Regions from separate parts of the Blastococcus carthaginiensis genome, predicted to be linked through region 1. Evidence: riboswitches for the same ligand, from Rfam matches in the RefSeq annotation. Region 1 holds a riboswitch; each other region holds the start of a gene.
The links. Region 1 has a riboswitch for cyclic di-AMP ahead of QOZ88_RS03750 (C40 family peptidase). Riboswitches for the same ligand answer to the same signal wherever they lie in the genome.
Positions count from the first base shown of each region.

Region 2: it holds a riboswitch for cyclic di-AMP, as region 1 does, so the genes downstream of both, QOZ88_RS16125 (peptidoglycan DD-metalloendopeptidase family protein) here and QOZ88_RS03750 (C40 family peptidase) in region 1, are expected to answer to the same signal.
Region 3: it holds a riboswitch for cyclic di-AMP, as region 1 does, so the genes downstream of both, QOZ88_RS23045 (LysM peptidoglycan-binding domain-containing protein) here and QOZ88_RS03750 (C40 family peptidase) in region 1, are expected to answer to the same signal.

Region 1 is NZ_JASNFN010000002.1:199,533-201,711, forward strand. Features, by position in the region: gene cobA (uroporphyrinogen-III C-methyltransferase) at 1-798, shown strand, start outside; cyclic di-AMP (ydaO/yuaA leader) riboswitch at 970-1,123, shown strand; gene QOZ88_RS03750 (C40 family peptidase) at 1,138-2,179, shown strand, end outside.
Region 2 is NZ_JASNFN010000021.1:11,077-13,255, forward strand. Features, by position in the region: gene QOZ88_RS16115 (hypothetical protein) at 110-538, opposite strand; tRNA gene QOZ88_RS16120 (tRNA-Ile) at 641-714, opposite strand; cyclic di-AMP (ydaO/yuaA leader) riboswitch at 884-1,015, shown strand; gene QOZ88_RS16125 (peptidoglycan DD-metalloendopeptidase family protein) at 1,040-2,179, shown strand, end outside.
Region 3 is NZ_JASNFN010000058.1:411-2,589, forward strand. Features, by position in the region: RNA gene rnpB (RNase P RNA component class A) at 215-616, shown strand; cyclic di-AMP (ydaO/yuaA leader) riboswitch at 827-972, shown strand; gene QOZ88_RS23045 (LysM peptidoglycan-binding domain-containing protein) at 1,046-1,888, shown strand.

The DNA.
Region 1 (2,179 bases):
GGGCTCCGCGACGGCGTCCTCGCCGGTCTGACTGACGGGACCCTGGCGGTGCGCCGGCGGGAGCACGGGCGCGGCAGCGTGGTGCTGGTCGGCGGCGGCCCCGGCGACCCCGGCCTGATCACCGTCCGCGGCCGCCAGGCCCTGGCCACCGCCGACGTCGTCGTCGCCGACCACCTCGGCCCCCAGCCGCTGCTGGCCTCCCTGCCCCCCGAGGTCCAGATCATCGACGCCTCAAAACTCCCCCGCGGCCGCGCCATGGCCCAGGAGACCATCAACGAACTCCTCGTCACCCACGCCCGCGCCGGCCGCCGCGTCGTCCGGCTCAAGGGCGGGGACCCCTTCGTCTTCGGCCGCGGCTACGAAGAGCTCCAGGCCTGCACCGCCGCCGGCATCCCCGTCGAGGTCGTGCCGGGCATCACCAGCGCCGTCGCCGTCCCCGCCCTGGCCGGCATCCCCGTCACCCACCGCGGCCTCACCCACGAGTTCGTCGTCGTCTCCGGCCACCTGCCCCCGGGCCACCCGCAGTCCCTCGTCGACTGGGCCGCCCTGGGCCGGCTGCGCGGCACCCTGGTCGTCCTCATGGGCGTCGACACCGCCCCCGCCATCGCCACCGCGCTGATCGGGCACGGCCGCGCGCCGGACACCCCCGTCGCCGTCGTCACCGACGGCTCCACCCCCACCCAGCGCGCCCTGCGCACCACCCTGGCCGACCTCCCCGCCACCCTCACCCAGCACGAAGTCCGCCCCCCGGCGGTCTGGGTCGTCGGCGAGGTGGCGCACCTCACGTCAGCCGACTGAGGGCGTGTCGCGGCGTGCCGGTGACGCTGCGTGCCCGGGTTCGCGGCGCAGCGCGACGGTTCCGGGCGAAGTCGTCCGCAGGCATGGTGGTGCCGCGGATCGCCCCCTAGCGTGGGCCCGTCCGGACGGACCCGTCCGTCGCTGAAACCGGTGACAGCCGCCCGGACGCCGCCGAACCACCCGCCGGATCCGTCCGGCACCGGACCGGGGAACCACACGCACCACCGGGGTGAAGCGACCGACCGGCCCGCGCGGGCCGCCGGACGCCGGGCGCCTTCCCGCCCGAACCCGTCAGCTCACCCGGTAGGCGGCCGTGGAAGAAAGGAAGACCCGCCGAACATGGCGAGTTCGCTCAGCCCTGCCCACCGCCGGATCACCGGTCGGCGGGCCCTGCTGGCCCTCGTGGCCGCCGGCGGCGTCGCCCTGACGCCGCTCCCCGCCTCTGCCGAGCCGCACCGGCCGGCCACCTCGCAGGAGGCCGCGGAGCTCGTCGCCGCCCGCGCGCACGACCTGGAGGTCCTCACCGAGCGGTTCAACGAGACCCGTGAGCAGCTCAAGGCCACGCAGGCGGCCGCCGACGCGGCCGCCGAGGAGCTCACCGCCGCGCAGGCGGCGCTGACCGAGGCGCAGGACCGCGTCCGCACGGTGGCGCGCAGCGCCTGGACCAGCGACCGGCTGGGCACCGTGGAGGCGATGCTGACCAGCGGGTCGCCCACCGAGCTGGTGGACCGGATGGGCATGCTCGACACCATCGCCGCGCACAACAACGGCGTGCTGGGTGAGGCCCAGAGCGCCGGGGAGGACGCCGAGCGCGCCCGGGCGGCCGCCGAGGAGGCCGCGGCCGACGCGCAGGCGCAGGTCGAACGCGTGGACGCCCAGCGGGCCCGGCTCGACGAGCAGATCGCCTCCTACCAGGCGCAGTACGAGCGGCTGAGCGCCGAGGAGCAGCGGGCCTCCCGGGCCGCCGCCGAGCGGCACGCCGCCGAGGAGGCCGCGCAGGCCGCGGCCGAGGAGGCCACGGCCGCGCAGGCGGCCGAGACCGAGGCCGAGGCGGCGGCGGCTCCTGGAGCGGCACCGGCCCCGCAGGCAGCGGCCCCCGCTCCGGCTCCCGCCGCCGCGGCGCCCGCACCGGCTCCCGCCGCCGCGGCGCCCGCACCGGCTCCCGCCGCTCCCCCGCCGCCGGCACCGCCGGCACCGCCGGCACCGCCCGCCCCGTCCGGGGGCAGCGCGGCGGCGCAGACCGCGGTGAGCACGGCGATGGCGCAGATCGGCGACCCCTACGTGTGGGCGGCCGCCGGGCCGAACGCCTTCGACTGCTCGGGCCTGGTGCAGTACGCCTACGCGGCTGCCGGCATCAGCCTGCCGCACTCCAGCCGGATGC
Region 2 (2,179 bases), on a different contig from region 1:
GGCTCGATGTGCACGACGTTCCTGCTGCCGATCACGGACTCCGAAACAGGCGTGAGAGCGGGCGGCTGTCAGGGACTGTGCATCTCCGGGAGGTGTGGCTCTCGGACATCTAGTAGTGATCTGGACAGGACAGCGAGGAATCCGCAGCCTCCCAGGCGGCTACGAACTCCTCCGCCGCCTCGCCCTGGATCCACGCCAGCGGGGACTCCCGGCCGTCGATCACCAGCAGTCGCTCGGATGTGGTCCAGTCAGGGGCGCCGACATTCTCGGTCGGATCATCGGCGACGAGCGTGACCTGAGGATCGCCCGATGCCGGCCTGACCCAGTCATCCACCGTGAAGGTGACGTGCAGGCCACCGGCTCGCTCCGTCGTCCCCCGGACGGTGCCCCAGAAGACGTGGTCGGAGCAGGCGATGACGGCCTCGGGGGACGCCAGGCCGCCGTCGCGCCGCGTTGCATCATCGGAAGCACAGGCAGCGACGAGCAGCGAGACTGCGGCAACCGACCCTGTGCACGTCGTGAAGCGGACCGTGTCCATCCCGCACCCTCCACCCCTGCCCGGCGGAAACGCCAGCTCAGCCACCAGCAGCGGAAACGGAGACGCCGTCGAGCACGAGGCGGGACCGCGACCGTCGTTCGGTGGGGCGGGTGGGGCTCGAACCCACGACCCAGGGATTATGAGTCCCATGCTCTGACCGGCTGAGCTACCGCCCCGGACGTACCAGCCTGCCAGAAGCCCCCGCGGAAACCGCGTCGCGGCCCGGTGCCCGAGTGGCGGACCGCGAAGGTCCGTTACCACCCTGTGACATATCCAGGTTTCGCTTGTACCGTCTCTCGCGGCCCACCCGATCCCGCTCCCGAACCCGGGGGCTCGGGCGGGCCCCGCCGAACTCTGCGGTCTGACCGCCGCGGGGACCGGGGACCCACGTTCTCTGGGGTGAATCCCGCCTGCGCCTCCACGGGCAGGCAGGTAGGGCACGTTCCGGCCCGAACCCGTCAGCTGACCTGGTAGGCGGACCGAGGAACGGAGACAGTCGCCTTGGCGACCACGCACCACCTGAAGGGCGTCCTGCGGCGCCCACGCCGCGCCGCCGGCCGGGCGACCATCGCCCTCACCGCGCTGCTGTCGCTGTCCCTGCTCGGCGCGCCGGCCTCGTCGGCGGCACCGAGCGCAGCGCAGAGCGAGCACGACCGCGTCGCCGCCGAGGTCCAGGGCATCGAGCAGCGCGTCCGCGAGGCCGAGGAGCGGCTGCAGCAGATGACGCTGCGGGCCGAGGAGGCCAGCGGCGCCGTGCTGGCCGCGCAGGCCGAGCTCGACCGCGCCCGGCAGCACGCCGACGCGATCGCCGCCGAGCTCGCCGCCGTCCGGGAGGCCGTCGGACGCACCCAGGACGACGTCGCCACCCTGGGCCGCGAGGCTTACATGGGCAGCGACGAAGCGTTCACCGAGATCGAGATGGTGCTGCACGCCGAAGGCCCGGGGGAGCTGCTGCAGCAGGCGGCGACGCTGGACCTGCTCGGCGAGGACCGAGCCCGGGTGCTCGAGGAGCTGCGGGTCGCCGAGGCGCGCGAGGCGCGGCTCGACCGCGAGGCCAAGGCGGCCGTCGCCGAGCGCGACGCCGCCGCGCACAAGGCCGAGGAGGCCCAGACGGAGGCCGACCGCCTTCTCGGCGAGGCGCAGGCCGAGTTCGACGCCCTGACGGCGGAGAAGGCGAGCCTCGACCAGCAGCTGCGCGACGCCGAGATCCGGCTGCTCGAGGTGAAGGGCGCCGAGGACGCCGCCCGCGCGTACGACGAGGCGCAGGCGGCGGAGCAGGCACTCATGACGGTGGCCGCCGCCCCGGGTGGCAGCGGCGCTGCGTTGACCCAGGGCCGGGTCACCTCCTGCTACGGCGCGCGCTGGGGCACGATGCACCTCGGTGTGGACATCGCCGCGCCGATCGGCACCCCGATCTACACGCCCGAGCCGGGCGTCGTGCTGCAGGCCGGTCCGGCCAGCGGCTTCGGGCTCGCCGTCGCGATCCAGCACCCCGACGGGGTCATCACCGTCTACGGCCACGTGAACCAGTTCTTCGTGTCGCCGGGCCAGGTGGTCAGCGGCGGGCAGCAGATCGCCGAGGTCGGCAACCGCGGCCAGTCCACCGGGCCGCACCTCCACTTCGAGACACACCGGGGCGGC
Region 3 (2,179 bases), on a different contig from region 1:
GTCACCGCGGCCCGGGTGCGCCCGGGCCGCAGGGCCTCAGTGCCTGCGTCGGCTGAAGCGGCTGAGCAGTCGCTTGAGCAGGTTGGCCTTGACGAGTCCGGAGATCAGTCCCATGTCGTCCTCCTCGTTGCGGTGGGTGTGCAGGGATCGCCGCTCCCTACCCGCGCGCTGCCGGATCCATGTGCCGGACGCCTAGACTGCCTGGCACGACGGACGAGTCGGCTGGGCGGTCGCGTCGGTGGGGGAGACCCCGCCGCCGAGGAACGTCCGGGCTCCACAGGGCAGGGTGGTCGTTAACGGCGACCCGGGGTGACCCGCGGGACAGTGCCACAGAAAACAGACCGCCGGCGTCCGCGCCGGTAAGGGTGAAACGGTGGTGTAAGAGACCACCAGCACGCCGGGTGACCGGCGTGGCTCGGTAAACCCCACCCGGAGCTAGGTCAAGAAGGAACGGTGGTCCGCCGCCGCTCCGCGCAGGCGTTCGAGGGCGGCCCGCCCGAGCCTGCGGGTAGACCGCTGGAGCCTGCCGGCAACGGCAGGCCTAGATGGATGACCGCCCATCGGGAGGCCGTGAGGCACCCGTGGACAGAACCCGGCGTACAGGCCGACTCGTCCGTCGGCCCCCCGCTCTCGTGCGGCGTCCGCGGCGTCATCCGTCCGGGCGAACGGGGGCGCTGCGCTCATGTCCGGTGACTCCACGTGCCGCTGTGCGGAGGGTCCGCGAAAAGGCCGGGTTCGAGCTTCTGGCTCGCCGATCGCCTTGCCTACCGTTCGCACGTCCGCTGACCGGCGGACCCGGAGGTCGCCCGCCGAACCTGCCCACGGCCGCCCGGAAGCGTCGAACACGACGGGCAGGCGCGGGGGACCCACCGTTCGTGGCCCTCCGGGACCTCGGGGTGAAGCCGCGCCGTGCGCGGCCGGGCAGCTCTCGCCCGAACCCGACAGCTAACCCCGCAGGCGGCGAGAGGCTCACCACCCCATGCCCAACAGCCATCGCACCGTGGGTCGACACCGTCGTCCCTCCCGCAACCGCGCCATGACCGCCGTGGCCTACCCTGCCGTGGTCCTCGCAGCGGCCTCGGCCGTCACCCTGGGGGCCATCGGCCCCGCGGCCGCCCACACCGGCGAGCACACGGTCCGTTCCGGCGACACCCTGAGCAAGCTCGCGGCCGGCCACGGCACCACGTGGCGCAGCATCCACGACGCCAACCGCGACACGATCGGCGCCGACCCGAACGTCCTGCGCGTCGGGCAGGTCCTCACCATCGGCGGCTCCGGCGCGGCACCGGCGGCGGCACCGGCGGCGGCGCCGGCTCCCGCCGCCGCGGGGTCGTACACCGTGGTCGCCGGCGACACGCTGGCCGGGATCGCGGCCCGCCACGGCACCACCTGGCAGGACCTGCACGCCCTGAACCTCGGCGTCATCGGCCCGAACGCGAACGTGCTGCGCGTCGGGCAGGTGCTCGCCCTGAGCGGCGGGGGAGCGGTTCTCGAGCGCGCCAGCCGGGCTGAGCGGCCCGCCCCGGCTCCTGCTCCTGCTCCTGCTCCGGTGGCGACGTCCGCGGCCTACGACCAGTGGGACGTGCACGTCCGCCCCGCCGTCCAGGAGATCGCCGAGGCGAACGGCGTCGGGACGGTACTCACCCGCCCCGGCCACAGCCCGACCGCCGGCCGCGCGGCCGACTTCATGGTGTACACCGACGCGGCCAAGGGGAACGCGGTCGCCCAGTACGTGATCGACAACGCGGCCCGGCTCGGCGTGGACTACGTGATCTGGCAGCAGCGGATCGCCGGTCCGTGGACGGGCTGGGCGTGGCAGCCCATGGCGGACCGCGGCTCGGCCACGGCCAACCACATGGACCACCCGCACGTGGCCTTCCTGCCGTAACCACCGCTCCTCCGCACGTCGCTGAGCCGGCCGTACGCCGATCACCCGTGGTCGGTCGGTCGGATGGCCGGGAGTCTTCGCCGGCCAGGGTCGGCACCATCTCGGTGTTCCAGCTGACCTGGGGCTGATCCGTGGGCCGGGGGCACCGGAGCGTCCCCCGGTCGGCGTCGGTGGAGCGTCCCCGAAGGGGATGCCGAGGTCGCGACGGCGTGTCACGAGATCGTCATGCACCCGATCGTGTTGCGCGCGTTCGAACGGTGGACGGCAGGGCATGACGTGATCACGCCCTGA